One region of the Sporolactobacillus terrae genome, then DNA from elsewhere that is predicted to be linked to it. Evidence: riboswitches for the same ligand, from Rfam matches in the RefSeq annotation. Region 1 holds a riboswitch; the other holds the start of a gene.
The links. Region 1 has a riboswitch for lysine ahead of K7399_RS07980 (aspartate kinase). Riboswitches for the same ligand answer to the same signal wherever they lie in the genome.
Positions count from the first base shown of each region.

Region 1 (7,958 bases):
GCACTGATCATTACCGGCCCCAATACTGGCGGGAAAACCGTTTCATTGAAAACAACAGGACTGCTGACGCTCATGGCCCAGTCCGGGCTGCAAATTCCAGTTGATGAAGGATCAGAAGCTAGTGTGTTCCGTGAAGTATTTGCTGATATTGGCGACGAGCAGTCAATTGAGCAGAGCCTGAGTACTTTTTCTTCACATATGACCAATATTGTTGCGATTTTAAAACGGGTAGACTTCAACAGTCTTGTTCTTTTTGACGAACTGGGTGCGGGAACCGATCCCCAGGAGGGTGCAGCGCTCTCAATGTCGATTTTAGACGCGGTTTATGGTAAAGGGGCAACGATTGTCTGCACGACGCACTACAGTGAGTTGAAAGCCTATGCTTACGAGCGGCAAGGCGTGATGAACGCCAGCGTCGAATTCGATGTCGAAACGTTGAGCCCAACCTATCGATTGCTGCTTGGCGTGCCGGGGCGAAGCAATGCTTTTGAAATCTCTCGAAAATTAGGTCTGCCGGCAGAGATCATTGCTGGCGCTAAGCTTCAAATCAGCACGGAAACGAATCAGGTCGATAAAATGATTGCCTCACTCGAGCAAAATCGAAAAACCGCAGAGCGCGAAGAAGAGCGAGCACGCAAGCTGAAGCTCGAGGTTGAGGCACGTGAAGCGGATCTGACCAAAAAACTCAATGAATTGGAGCGGTCAAAGGAAGAAATTCTTAACAAAGCGCGTGAAAAGGCAGAACGAGCACTAAGCGGTGCACGGCGTGAGGCAGAAGAAATTATTGAGGAACTGCGTAACTACCAGCACAGCGGCAATGTAAAGGAACATCAGCTCATCGATGCCAAAACCAAGCTGACACACGCACTGGATTCATTGCAGCCAAAGGATTCCGATCAAGTCAAGAAACCGGAACAGAAGTTGGATCGTAGTTTTCATCCTGGCGATACGGTGAAAATTATCAGCTTCGGTCAGGAAGGCTACATTGTCAGCAAAATCAGCGATCAAGACTATTTGGTTCAGGCCGGGATTCTGAAAATGAATGTGAAAGCAAATGATTTGAAACGGATCAAGGAGAAGAAACAAGCGAAACCAGTCGTGAATGTTCGAACAGCTGCCCAAACCGTCCGACCGGAACTTGACCTTCGCGGAGAGCGCTATGAAGATGCAATGCGCCGCGTCGAAAAATACCTTGATGAAGCAATGCTGGCCGGTTATGCACGCGTCTCAATTATCCACGGAAAGGGAACCGGAGCGCTGCGAAAAGGTGTCAGCAAATTAATTGATCGTCATCCACGCGTGAAAAACGCGCGACTAGGGTCGCAAGGTGAAGGCGGAAGCGGTGTCACTGTTGTTGAATTTAAGTGATTTAGTGCTCAAGCTGAATAATGGCATCAAATCATTGCACATGCTATACTTTGTTTCATAAGGCATTCTGATTTAATCAAGGAGGTTTTTCTGAAATGGCGATTAGTCAAGTAAACGACGCAAATTTTGCGGATGAAACTTCTAAGGGACTTGTCCTTGCCGACTTTTGGGCAACTTGGTGCGGACCATGCAAAATGATGGCCCCGGTTCTTGAAGAAGTCGATTCTGAATTAGCGGATAATCTAAAAATTGTGAAGCTGGATGTTGATGAAAATCAAGCAACAGCAAGCAAATATGGGGTTATGAGTATCCCAACGATGTTCTTGTTCAAAGACGGCGAAGTGGTTGACAAAGTTGTCGGCTTCCAGCCGAAAGAAGCACTGGCAGAACGGATTAAACAGCACATCGGCTGATTCGAACTGAATGCAACCAAAGAAGCCGGGACGATTTGCAGACGCAAAGCCGCCCCGGCTTTTCTTTGCAAGGTCTATGCGTTTGGTCGAGGAAAGCCTGTGAAGCAAATGCTCATATGCTCGGGCACGCCCGCGAGATTGCACCTTGTTGATGCAAGCCAAGTGGAGAACCCGCAGGCATTTTGCCAAGAGCCGAGGAGGTTTCCGGACTGCCCGCGGCAAGCGAGCAACCGAAGCGTTGATGCACAACCGCAAAGCTACAAACCAACGTCAGCCTGAAAATTAAAAAACCGGCGCATCCTGCGGAAGTAAGCTCGAGCTTGTTGGTTTTTCTAACTGCAGTTAAAGGATGATCATCAATGATAAATGAAAAAATTAAAGAAAAATTGAGCCTTCTTCCCAAACAGCCGGGCTGTTATCAGATGAAGAATAGCCAAGGCGAAATTATCTATGTCGGCAAAGCGAAAAACTTATTTAACCGCGTACATTCGTATTTCAGCGGGTCTCACGATGCCAAAACACAGCGTCTGGTTGCTGATATTGCCGATTTTGAATATATCGTGGTCTCATCAGAAATTGAATCATTGCTTCTAGAGATTAATTTGATTAAAAAGTACGAGCCGCGTTACAACATCATGCTCAAGGATGATAAAAGCTATCCCTATATTAAATTAACTTCTGAAAAGTATCCGCGGCTGATCATCACACGTAAAGTCAATCGCAAGAGTGGCAAGTATTTTGGCCCGTACCCGAACGTCACCGCAGCGAATGAAACGAAGCGGCTTCTGGATCATCTCTATCCGCTGCGAAAATGCCGTACCTTGCCGAACCGCGTCTGTCTTTATTATCATATCGGCCAATGCCTAGCCCCTTGCGTCAACGAAATTCCTCCAGAAACCTACAGGACGATGGCAGAGGAGATCACCCGATTTCTTAACGGCGGGGGTTATAAGGACGTGAAGAGGAAACTGAAGCAGGAAATGCTGGAAGCTTCCGATCAACTCAACTTCGAGAAGGCAAAAGAGCTGCGCGATCAGATCAATAATATTGAAACGGTCATGGAAAAACAGAAAATTATTTTTAATGATCTGGATGATCGTGACGTTTTCGGTTACTCCTTTGACAAAGGCTGGATGTGTGTCCAAGTCTTTTTCATGCGCCAAGGCAAGCTGATTGAACGAAAAGTATCTCTTTTTCCTTTCTATCAGGAACCGGAAGAAGATTTTCTAACATTTATCGGTCAATTTTACAGCCATCAGAATCATTTGAAGCCGAAAGAAGTGCTGATTCCGCAATCGGTGGACCGAGCGTTAATCGCGCAAATGCTGGAAACCGATGTAATCCAACCACAGCGCGGACGAAAAAAAGATTTGGTTGAAATGGCCGTAAAAAATGCACGCATTGCGTTGAAAGAAAAATTTGCACTGATTGAACGTGATGAAAATCGGACCATTGGCGCGGTCGAACAGTTGGGCGAAGCGCTCGATATGCCGGCGCCGCGCCGCATTGAAACCTTTGACAATTCAAACATTCAAGGGGCAGATCCGGTTTCAGCGATGGTTGTTTTTGAAGATGGCCGTCCAAAGAAAAGCGACTATCGCAAGTATCGGATCAAGACGGTGAATGGGCCGGACGACTTTGCGACCATGCGTGAGGTTGTGCGCCGCCGCTACGGACGCCTCCTAAAAGAAAATAGGCCGCTGCCGGATCTGATTTTAATTGATGGAGGCAAAGGCCAGTTATCCGCAGCGATTGATGTGCTGGAAAATGAATTTGGTCTGTATATTCCGGTAGCCGGGTTGGCAAAAGATGAAAAGCATCGCACGGCGCAACTGGTGGTCGGCGAACCGTCGCAGCCGGTTCCGCTTCCCCGTAACAGTCAGGCGTTCTATCTGCTGCAGCGCATTCAAGATGAAGTCCACCGATTTGCGATTACGTTCCACCGCCAGCTTCGGGCGAAAGCGATGATTCATTCGCTCCTTGACGATATTCCGGGAATTGGAAATCAGCGAAAACAGATGCTGCTGCGAAAATTTGGTTCGATGAAAAAAATTCGAGAAGCGAGCAGAGAGGAACTGCATGAGGCAGGGCTTCCGGAGAAAGTTGCTGAATCGGTGCGTACTTATTTGGATCAGAACGATTAAAAGGTATTGTTTCGGCGGTTGAGGTTTGTTATAATTTCCATAACTTAATTTTTCAAATATCTGAAGTGATAGAGGAGCAGTCTTCATCAGTAGGCCGCGCGAGAAGCATGAACTTTTATGAACGCGTCCGGAAGGGAAGTCTGCCGAAGCGGGAACGGATTCATGTCCGTTCCGGGCTGGACCTGCATTGAATAAATGCAGAGCTGTCACACTTGAAGGGGCTATTGCCTTGACGAAGTAGTGTGGAGAACTATCTCAGCATGTTGAAAAACGATTGACTGTTCAACAGCGGGGATTTTCTCGCTGTTCTTTTTGTCACTGCAGATCTTGATGAATAAGGAGTCATCGCTTATCAGAGAGATCCCAAAGCTTCTTGAGAGAGGATCCGGAAAAGCGAAATGAAAAATGCCGGTCAGCGTTTAAAGGAGCGAGTTTAGGTGGCTTTAACAGTAATGAAATTTGGCGGAACCTCCGTCGCATCGGTGGAACGGCTGCAGAAGGTAGCGGATAAAGTCATTAAGAAAAAAGAAGCCGGCGATCAAGTGATCGTGGTTGTTTCTGCCATGGGGAAAACAACCGATCAGTTGGTCTCTATGGCCGGCGAGATTTCTGATCGGCCGTCAACACGGGAAATGGATGTGCTTTTGTCAACGGGTGAACAGGTGACCATTGCTTTACTGTCAATGGTGCTGAACGAACGCGGCCATAAAGCGATCTCATACACGGGTTGGCAGGCTGGAATCAAGACGGAAGCGGTTCACGAAAATGCACGGATTGCATCGATTGACACCTCCCTGATCCGTCCACAATTAAATGAAGGCTCAATCATCATCATCGCAGGTTTTCAAGGCGTCACCGAAACTGGCGACATTACAACATTGGGCCGCGGCGGTTCAGACACATCGGCAGTAGCGATTGCCGAAGCATTCGCTGCGAAGCGCTGTGAAATATACACAGATGTGACCGGTGTCTTCACGACCGATCCGCGCTTCGTGAAAAAGGCGCGAAAACTTAAGGAAATCAGTTACGATGAGATGCTCGAGATGGCTTACCTTGGAGCGGGCGTCCTTCATCCGCGGGCGGTTGAGTACGCAAAAAACAGTCATCTTGAACTCGTCGTGTGCTCCTCATTTACCGATGAGGAAGGCACGGTCATTAAGGAGGAAGTATCAATGGAAACGAGTAAGTCGGTTCGTGGACTCGCTTTTGAAAAAAATGTTACCAAAGTGACATTGCTTGGACTGCCGAATAATGTGTCGGCGGTCTCGCGCGTTTTTGATACAATTGCAGATAAAAAGATCAATATCGACGTCATTGTGCAGAATGTGCTTGATGAAGCGCGAACAAACCTGTCTTTTACCGTTGATCATGAACTTCTGGAAGAGACATTGGATGTTCTCCGTGGAAGCGAAAAAGAACTGGGCTATCAGCAGCTGATCTATGAATCGGAATTGGCCAAGTTGTCGATCGTCGGCTCAGGCATGGCCTCTAACCCAGGGGTTGCAGCAGAAATGTTCCATGCGCTCGCCAGCCAAAAGATTAAGATTAAAATGATCAGCACATCGGAGATCAAAGTCTCAACAATCATTGATGAGGCCAAGTTGATTGAAGCGCTTGACACACTTCATGAAACCTTCCACTTGTCGGAGGAAGAGTCGGTCAGCCTTTGATCTGAATACAATGAAACGATTCGATGCAAATAATCCCCCGAGGATGTGACCCATTCTCGGGGGATTTTGATTGTTTTTGGAAGCAACAGATCATTCATTGTTATGTACATGATCCTTTGCATCCCATTTCACTTGAAAAACAATCTTTTTTTGACGACCATTTTTCACTTCCATATAGGTTTCCGCGACGCAGCCGGTTTGATGCTGGATTTGTTCAGCAATAAATCCGGATTCAAGTGAAAAGCTGTCTGTGTTTGGGAAATCCTTAATCCGCGCTTCAACAAGTGCGGAGCTGCATTCAAACGTCGTTTTATTTTTTGATTGACTGACTTGCTGCAAATGCCCCCATCCGGCGCGAGTAAAAAAGTCGATGATTTGCTGCTCATTTTCGAGTGGATACCGTCTGGCGAGCTTACGACCGGACCAGTACAAGATTGGAGCAGTTTCCTTGTTCAGAAGTTCTGGAATTAATAAATTTCGAATCAATTCATAACCAAAAGCCGGTACGGTCGCGTCACCGTAGTGCTCCGGCTGTGGACAGGTTTCATTTCTCGTCATCTTCTATCCCTCCACAAACTATTATAACGGTCTTTTCGCTGTTTCACTATGAAAGAATGATGCGCTGCACAGTTTATTTTTTATGATGTTCTCGTCTTTTTCTTTTAGGGGGAGAACTTCTAAATTGTGTTTCACAATCAAGCACATGTCAAGAAATGATTCACAAAATCAGCCGAATGTGCAAAACTAAAGACAGTAACAAGAAAGGATTGAGAGATGAATGAACGATCGAGTGGAGCATGATACTTTGGGTGAAGTGAGCGTCCCTGCAGAACGTCTGTGGGCTGCACAAACGCAAAGAAGCAAGGATCATTTTAAGATCGGATGGGAAAAAATGCCGCTGGAAATCGTCCGAGCCTTCGCAATCCTGAAAAAAGCAGCGGCGATTGCCAATCAAAAGCTTACGCTTCTAGATTCGGATAAAGCCGAAGCCATTGCGGAAGCAGCAGATGAAGTGATTGACGGAAAGTGGGATGAAGAGTTTCCCCTTGTTGTGTGGCAAACCGGAAGCGGAACCCAGTCAAATATGAATATGAATGAAGTGCTGGCCAATCGTGCCAGTCAGCTTCTTAAGGCAAAAGGGATTGATCAGCACGTACACCCCAATGATGATGTAAACAAAGCACAAAGCTCCAATGATACATTTCCTACGGCTTTACATATCGCTGCTGTTCAAGCGGTTGAAGACCATGTCCTTCCTGCACTGGATGAACTGCAAACCATTCTGGATCAAAAAGCCGCAGAATTCAGCGACATCGTGAAAATTGGCCGTACCCATCTTCAAGATGCAGTGCCTCTGACCGTAGGACAGGAAATCAGTGGATGGGCGTACATGCTGAAGGAGTCAAAGGTGCTGATCGAAAATACGCTTGATCATTTGAAGAGTTTGGCGATCGGCGGAACAGCGGTAGGCACCGGACTGAACGCACCGGCATCATTTGGCGACCAGGCTGCTGAGGAAATCAGTACAATTACAGGCAAGAAATTCCACGCTTCTGCGAACAAGTTTCACGCCTTGACCAGTCATGATGCCGTCGTTGCCGCTCACGGCGCATTAAAGGCACTTGCGGCTGATTTGATGAAGATCGCCAATGATGTGCGCTGGCTGGCGAGCGGACCGCGCTGCGGACTTGGCGAATTGGAAATTCCAGCGAATGAACCGGGCAGCTCGATTATGCCAGGAAAGGTCAATCCGACACAAGCCGAAGCCGTAACGATGGTTGCTGTTCAAGTCATGGGAAACGATGCGGCAATCGGTTTTGCAGCGAGTCAAGGCAATTTTGAGCTCAATGTATTTAAACCGGTGATTGGCTATAATTTTCTCCAATCCACGAAACTGCTTGGTGATGTGATGCATTCCTTTGCCGCTCATTGCGCTGCAGGAATCAAGGTAAACAAAGAACAAATCGATTATTTTCTGCATCATTCTTTAATGCTGGTCACTGCGCTTAATCCGAAGATCGGCTATGAAAAAGCGGCGAAAATTTCTAAATTAGCCCATCGAGAGGGGATCAGCCTTCGCGATGCGGCAATTAAACTGGGCATTTTAAGCGGTGAAGCTTTTGATGCACTGGTTAAACCGGAGCAGATGGTTCACCCGCACCAATAATCGTCCCAAGAACGTTTCATGTAACTTTGCGTAAAATAATCAATCTGCGCACGCATCGTGCCTCACGTCATAAACTGTAAGTGACTAAAAGCCTTTCCCGCCCGCTCTTCTGCTGAGCAAGGAGGGGGAAATTTGAAAGAAGAATACCACCGTCCAAAACCATTGCTGACGAAGAGAGAACGAGAAGTTTTCGAAC
Region 1 covers NZ_CP082837.1:1,668,963-1,676,920, reverse strand. The annotation lists gene K7399_RS07995 (endonuclease MutS2) at 1-1,368, shown strand, start outside; gene trxA (thioredoxin) at 1,464-1,781, shown strand; gene uvrC (excinuclease ABC subunit UvrC) at 2,144-3,925, shown strand; lysine riboswitch at 3,987-4,186, shown strand; gene K7399_RS07980 (aspartate kinase) at 4,363-5,595, shown strand; gene K7399_RS07975 (YslB family protein) at 5,686-6,153, opposite strand; gene fumC (class II fumarate hydratase) at 6,374-7,762, shown strand; gene K7399_RS07965 (helix-turn-helix domain-containing protein) at 7,895-7,958, shown strand, end outside.

Region 2 (7,958 bases), 860 kb from region 1:
ATAAACTGTCACCGGGCTGCACTGTATAAACATCGCTAGTCACCAGCAGCGCTTGACCGGTAACAATATTTGTCGCCGCCAGCCCATTGACGCTTCTCAATGTGTCCACCGGAACATCAAACTTCTGACTGATCGCAAATAAAGAGTCTCCGGTTCTTACTGTATAAACAAACATTGTTTCACCCTTCCCCGCGCACCAAGATTTACAGGTATGCACGATACTCAAACATAGGCATTTCACTCTAACTTATTCAGCAGCTGAGGAACGGTTCCACAACGGTACATAGATTCATAGAGAAAAAAGCGTTATGATAAGAGACGTTGCGAATTTTATTGATCACTATGAGCAACCTGTGGTAGAATGAACGCCCTTAAAGTGAAGGGCATAGAGTATAGAAAAGTACGGAAAGAAACGAGGGTTATTTATGGCTGAATTCATTCCATCCCGGCAAGTTCAAGCGCTTCCCGCCAATTACTTCACCAGCATTGAACAAAAAATTGATGCTGTGGTGAAGCAGGGCATTGATGTCATCCATCTTCATACCGGCAGTCCGGATCAGCCGACGCCGAAACCAATTATCGAAGCAATGAATCAAGCCGCTCCGCTCCATGAGAATCAAGGTTATCCTACTGCAGGCGGCAAACGTTCTTTTAAAGAAGCAATCAGCAGCTTTTACAGACGCGAATATGGGGTCACGCTTGATCCCGAAACAGAGGTGACCGTCTTTGACGGGGCAACGGTGGCGATTTCAGCATTACCGCAAACACTGCTAAATCCGGGCGATGTCATGTTGACGACCGATCCCGGCTACCCGCTGTACTACGTCTGTCCGGAACTTGCCGGTGCGCGGACCTACGGAATCCCGGTGCGCGCAGAAGACGACTTTTTACCGGATTATCGAACGATTCCTGCAGATATTTTGGAAAAAGCGCATTTGCTGATGTTAAACTATCCGAATAATCCAACCGGAGCAATGGCTACCGAGGCATTCTTTGCTGATACGGTACGTTTCTCACGCAAACATCAAATGCCGGTTGTCCATGATTTTGCCTATGCGGCATTCGGTTTTGACGGGAAACGTCCAATCAGCTTCCTGCAGACGCCGGGCGCAAAGGAACAAGGCATTGAAGTGTACACGTTGTCAAAAACATACAACATGGCCGGATTCCGGGTCGGCTTTGCAGTCGGAAATGCGTCAATTATCCGCGCGCTCAGCACCTTCCACGACATTGATCACTCCGATGTCCCGAGCCCGATTCAGGATGCGGGATCGGCTGCGCTGCTTGGCGCGCAGCAGTCAGTTCAGCAATTATGCGCGCTTTACGAACAGCGCCGAAATGTCTTAGTCGAAAGCATGCGCGCGATTGGTTGGGATGTCCGTGCACCAAAGGGATCATTCTTCTGTTGGTTCAAGGTACCGAACGGTTACACTTCCGAGTCCTTTGCTGATGCTCTGCTCGAACGTGCTCATGTTGCCGTCGCACCCGGCGCCGGTTTCGGCACCCATGGCGATCAATTTGTACGCGTCGGACTGCTTGAGCCTGAAGAACGGCTCAAAGAAGCCGCCGAACGCATTAAAGCATCAGGAATTTTAAGTGAAGCACCCGTAAAAAATTAAGCATAAGAGAAACAAAAAGAACTTTTCCCGATGCTATTCGGGAAAAGTTCTTTTTTAAATGACGCGGTAGCCGATCAACAGAATCACAATTAAGACTACCGTACTGAGCACGAGCAGAAGTCCTGCCGGTTGCTGTTTTTTCCGTTTGCCAAGCGCCGCTTCCATCAAACCGATTAATGCAAAGGACAGAACGGCTTTAACGACCAGCATGAACGGAAAATGGATGATGAACAGCATCGCTATTCCGGTTCCAATCATCACCAAATAAGTGAGCCGCAGGATCATACTCCATACTTTTTGCTGGTAGAAAAGATAGCTCAGGAGAAAAAGAATCACCATAAGTCCCCAAACCAGCCCATGGATTTGTGCCAAACTATGCATCACTATTCCTCTTTTCTTGTACGAAACTCTCTTTATTTTACCATGAACCTGTACCATTCCCAGGCCAAGCCGCATCGATGTACCCACACATTCGAAAAACAGGACCATCCACACAAAAGTTGTCACCAACGACCCCAGAAGCGCGCATACAAGAAGGTGCCTCAACGTCACCTTTGACTATTGAGACACCTTCCTTGAGATCAATAATTAATTGCCATGACGTGACAGGTCACATTGCTCAAGCGGAATCAGTTTCGTTCTCATTTTCCACTTGGCAATCAGCCAAACGGCGAGGAAAATAGGAATGCCGATGTAAGCGGCAATAATTCCGCCCCAGTCGATTTCCCCTCCAGAAAAAGCACCGAAACTCTGACCGATAATGACGATCAGGCAGACGGCAAAAGCAAACAGCGGACCGAATGGGAACCATTTCGCCCGGTATGGCAGATCACTAAGCTTACCGCCTTGTGCAACATAAGCACGCCGGAATCGATAATGGCTGATTGCGATCCCGAGCCAAGCAATAAACCCGCACATGCCCGATGCGCTGAGCAGCCAGTTATAAACAATACCATCGCCAAAGCCGGAAGCAAAGAAGGCAAGCAGGCCAAAGGCTGCCGTAACGATCAGCGACCAAATCGGAATGCCGTGTCGCGTAACATAGCCGAGGAATTTCGGCGCCTTGCCCTCTGTGGCGAGTGCATAAAGCATACGTGTCGATGCGTACAGACCTGAATTGCCTGCCGACAGAACAGCTGTCAAAATCACCGCGTTCATGACTGATGCAGCAACAGCAAGCCCGGCGCGGTCAAACACCAATGTGAACGGGCTGACCATGACCGAGTCCGTCGCTGACAGATTGTGATTGGTATAAGGTAGAATCATAGCAATGACAAATATGGCCAAAATATAGAAGAGCAGAATACGCCAGAAAATCGTATTCATCGCTTTCGGAACATTTTTTTCTGGATGCTCGCTTTCACCCGCACTGACGCCGAGCAGTTCAGTCCCTTGGAATGAATAGCCCGCCGCCAGAAAGACGCCGAATGCAGCGAGAAAACCGCCATGGAACGGTGCATCGCCCACGGTAAAGTTCGAGAATCCAGGCACACCCCCGCCTAAGATACGGAAAATCATCAGCAAACCGATGATGATAAAAATAATGACGGTCACAACTTTAATAATGGCAAACCAGTATTCGGACTCGCCGTAGCCTTTCACAGTCAAGGCATTCAGTAAGAAAATAATCGCTAGAAACAGACCGCTCCATAGCATGGATGGACTGTCCGGGAACCAGAATTTCATGATCAGCGTTGCCGCCGACAATTCACTGGCAATCGTGATCGCCCAGTTATACCAGTAATTCCAACCGAGTGCAAAACCAAAGGACGGATCGACAAAGCGGGTTGCATAGGTACTGAACGACCCACTGATCGGCATATAGGTAGCCAGCTCACCCAAGCTGGTCATCAGGAAGTACACCATCACTCCGGTCAGTCCATAAGCAAGCAGTGCTCCACCCGGTCCGGCAGTATAGATCGCGTTCCCGCTCGCTAGGAACAATCCGGTTCCGATCGCCCCTCCAAGCGAAATCATCGTTAGGTGACGTGACTTCAATCCGCGTTGCAATTGATTCTTGCTGTCTTTCTTCACTTGTTCTCTCTCCCTCTCTGTAATTCAGAGGAACATGCGGCATAAAAATGAATGAACGATAAAAACGCCCGTCAAAAGCATCGTGATGCTCTTAAACGGGCGAACTCTTCATAGTAAAGTTAATAAGATCTGCTTGAAAATTAAAGTCAATCGATCCACTCACTCCACGCACATCTTCCCCGATAGCACACCACACGCAAACTGCTCGCATGTGACAGTTTCGCTCCTTTCGGAAACGAACCCAACCGATTCGGCAAGGGATCCGAACCCGCTTCGGCAACAGTTCCTTACGCACACCGTCCGGCGTCCCTTCGCCTCAGATGTACTTCTCATAACTGCCGCGCCTCTACCCCCTCTGTTTGCGAGGAGACTTTTTTCGACAACAGGCTTAATTCTACCTGCATCCCAGATAAAATTCAACCAAAAGGCCTTTTTAAACCGGTATTTCAGGAACTTACCAATGCATGCACGTTTGTGTCAACGTTATAGATAAGATCAATAAACATCGGCGAACCACTGCCGACCAATTCAACTCAGGGCGTGACGTCATACCGGTTCCTGCTGCGCCTCCTGATACTCAGCAATCGCCTTCATAAAGGCTTGTCCGTATTTTTCCAGCTTCTGCTGGCCAACGCCTTTGATCATTAGGAATTCATGGTCCGTTGAGGGGAGCCGTGCGCTCATTTCGCGCAAAGACTGATCAGAGAAAATAATATAGGGCGGCACATATTCTTTCTGAGCCAGTGCCTTGCGTACTTGTTTCAAAGTTTCAAAGAGTGCATCGTCCACAGCAAGACGTTCCGCACGTACGCTGCCCTTTTTATACACCTTTGCTTCGCCTTTTAAAACAGCGAGCGAGCGATCGCTCAGTGCGAGCACCGGATAAGCACCGCCTTGCTGCACAAGATACTGCTCGGCAGTCAGAAAATCGATGAATTCACTGATCTGCTTCTGCGTTTGCTCCTGCATGATGCCATAGGTTGAGAGCCGATTCAGATGAAATGTCTTCACCTTTTGATCCGATGCACCGGCGAGTACCTTGGCAACCATCATCTTGCCATAACGTTCGCGCAGCCGCTTGACACACGACAGTACTTTTTGGGCTTCAATCGTTACATCGGATTGTTCACGTGTATCCAAGCAGTTGCCGCAATGCCCGCAATTGTCTGGATCTTTATCTCCGAAATAGCGCAATATGTAACCTTGCAAACACGTTTCTGTGTGGCAATAACCGATCATCTGCTCCAGCTTATGGTACTCCGCATGTTTCAATGCATCATCCATCTCAGATTGATCGATGAAGAATTTCTGCAGCCGAATGTCCTGTGGCGAAAACAACAGGATGCAATCGCTCTTTTCTCCATCGCGTCCGGCACGCCCTGCCTCCTGGTAATAGGCCTCAATATTGCGCGGCATATTGTAGTGAATCACAAAGCGTACATTGCTTTTATTAATCCCCATACCAAACGCATTCGTCGCAACAAGGACCGTCAGATCATCATAGAGAAAACGTTCTTGACTCATCGCCCGTTCCTGTTCCGATAATCCAGCATGATAGCGACCGACTGCCAGTCCTTTCTCCGCAAGGCGCGCAGATAAGCGGTCAACCTCTTTGCGGGTTGCAGCATAAACAATGCCCGGCTGATCCTGATTTTTCTTCAGATAGTCGAAAAGAAAGACATCCGCACTTTGTCCACGAATCACTTGAAAGTTCAGATTGTCACGGGCAAAGCCAGTAGCGATCACGTGATCCTGCGCAATCCCCAGAAGCTGACAAATATCTGCGGTGACATTCGGCGTCGCCGTTGCGGTCAGTGCGACAACCACCGGTTTCTGAGAAAAGCGCGTGATCATCGCTGGAATCGAGCGATAGCTTGGCCGGAAGTCATGTCCCCATTGCGAGATGCAGTGCGCCTCATCGATAGCAACCAGAGAAACCTTCATCCGTTCCAGAGCCCGTACAAAATCAGGAACCTCTAATCGTTCTGGAGCGATGTAGACCAGTTTATACTTGCCGCGGGCAGCCGCTGTCAGGCGCTCTTTTCCTTCAGTGAAGCTGAGTGAGCTGTTGATGAAGGTTGCTTGGATGCCGGCATTGCCAAGCGCATCAACCTGATCCTTCATTAAAGAAATCAGTGGTGAAATGACAAGGGTAACGCCGGGGAAAAGCAGTGCCGGAATCTGGTAACAAAGCGATTTTCCGCCGCCCGTCGGCATAATGCCAATCGTGTCGTCGCCGTCAAGCAAGCGCGTAATGATTTGATCTTGACCTCTGCGGAACTCATCATAGCCAAAATATTTTTTCAAGGCTCGGTGCGCTGCATCATCCATCATTGAAATCTCCTTTAATCGTTGGCCTGCGTATCGGATCGTACGGGACTGTCTGTAACATTCGCCCGCTTCCACAAGCCTTTTCCCATCCTTAAACGTCGTATAAACGCTAGACCCATTTTATCATAATTATCCCGTTTGCTCTTGCCCTCACAGTTCAAGTTCAGACTGCCTGCGCGTGTCGGCACCAAGTACTTGATTCATCATGCGCAACGCATAGTCATTATCCTCCTTGACGTTTGAGGCGCAACAATCTTGCGGCACCATCAGATGAAAGTCGCGCATATACGCATCATTTGCCGTAAACAAAACGCATAGGTTGCCTGCTACCCCAGTCAAGATCAATGTATCCGCACCCAAATCATGCAGGAGTGCATGAAGCGGCGTCGCGAAAAAGCCGGAATGTTTCGGTTTAATAATAAAGTAGTCCTCAGGATCGGGGAGGAGTTGACGTACCGCTTCAGCCCCCGGTCCTTCCAGCGCCGCGTGAATCAGATCATCGCGATTCGATGCCCAGCGGCCACAATTATCGTTCACATAAATAATTGGAATGCCTTGTTTTCGCGCCCTGTCCATCAAACAGGCCAACGGATGAATCATTTGCTTGATGCCATTCAAGAGCAGCCCGGCTTTGCTGAATTGAAGCGGATTGATCATATCAATGATCAGCAAAGCTTTATTGTCGTTCTTCATCGCCCGCGCCTCCTCTGTTCCCCCATTATTGCCAAAGCGGTTGTTCCGCATTCGCCAATGAAAATCCACGAAACAAATCCACACCGGATACATATGATGGGAGCAGATAAGTATCTGAAAAGGAGGAGTCATGATGGATAAGAATAATCCCGACAAACCGCAGTTGCCCAAGAGAAGGAACCTCATGAATGATCTTGATGCCTTCTTCGAACGCAATCCTTTCGGTGATGTATTGAGATCCATCGACGATTTTTTCAGCAGTCATTCCGTGTCCGGTTTCCCAGTTCATTTCTATGAAGCGGAAAAAGAATGGGTGGTTGAAGCTGAGCTGCCTGGAGCAGAACGAAAGAATATTCATATTGAACTCTTCAGCGATAAAGTTAAAATTTCAGTGAACAATAATGTGGTAATGAATACGCAGCACCAGCAAACCGGTGCTTTTACCCACGAATACCGTTTTGACCATGCTGAGCGCGTCGTGACCATACCGTATACGATTGATCGTGCGCGTACCCAGGCTTCCTACATCAATGGGATCTTAAAGATTCACGGACCAAAAACGCCGAAAAAAGGACACCGGCTTTCAATCGAATGAATGCAAGGCAAAGAGGCTGCTTCATAGGAGGCAGCCTCTTTTCATAGCTCAAAGACAGCGCTTATGTAAGTAGAATCCCGTTCATTTGGATAGTCGCGCAACAAATCGTTCCAACCGATCCAAGCCATCTTTTAAGACATCCATCGAATAAGCATAGGACAAACGCAGATAACCTTCACCATAAGATGAAAAGGCGCTTCCTGGTACGGCTGCCAAGCGCTCCTGATCAAGCAGCTGCAAGGCAAAGTGTTCGGACGTCCGCCCAAACTTTTTAATCGACGGGAAAACGTAAAACGCCCCGGACGGCCGCACAACATCAAGACCCATCGCTTCGAGGCGGCCGATGACATAATCCAGCCGCTCCTTATAAGCGCGACGCATCGGTTCCGCATCGTTCTTCCCGGTCGTCAGTGCCTCAATAGCAGCGTATTGCGTGATGCTCGTAATGCAGGAAATACCGTATTGATGCACTTTAATCAATTGTTCAGCAATCGGTTGGTCCGCGAGAATATAGCCCATGCGCCAGCCGGTCATCGCATGCGACTTCGACAACCCGTTAATCACCAGCGTCTTCTCTTTCATTCCTGGAAAGGTTGCAATTGATCGGTGCTTTTGATCGTAGGTCAGCTCGCTGTAAATTTCATCAGAAACGACGAAAACTGGCTTATCCTTTAGCACTTCAGCGA
Region 2 covers NZ_CP082837.1:2,531,037-2,538,994, forward strand. The annotation lists gene K7399_RS12150 (glycosyl hydrolase family 18 protein) at 1-175, opposite strand, end outside; gene K7399_RS12155 (aminotransferase class I/II-fold pyridoxal phosphate-dependent enzyme) at 426-1,619, shown strand; gene K7399_RS12160 (DUF1516 family protein) at 1,674-2,000, opposite strand; gene K7399_RS12165 (amino acid permease) at 2,208-3,596, opposite strand; lysine riboswitch at 3,829-4,010, opposite strand; gene recQ (DNA helicase RecQ) at 4,200-5,984, opposite strand; gene K7399_RS12175 (cysteine hydrolase family protein) at 6,135-6,677, opposite strand; gene K7399_RS12180 (Hsp20/alpha crystallin family protein) at 6,808-7,272, shown strand; gene K7399_RS12185 (aminotransferase A) at 7,354-7,958, opposite strand, start outside.
Region 2: linked by a shared signal. The riboswitch ahead of K7399_RS12165 (amino acid permease) and the one ahead of K7399_RS07980 (aspartate kinase) in region 1 are both predicted to bind lysine.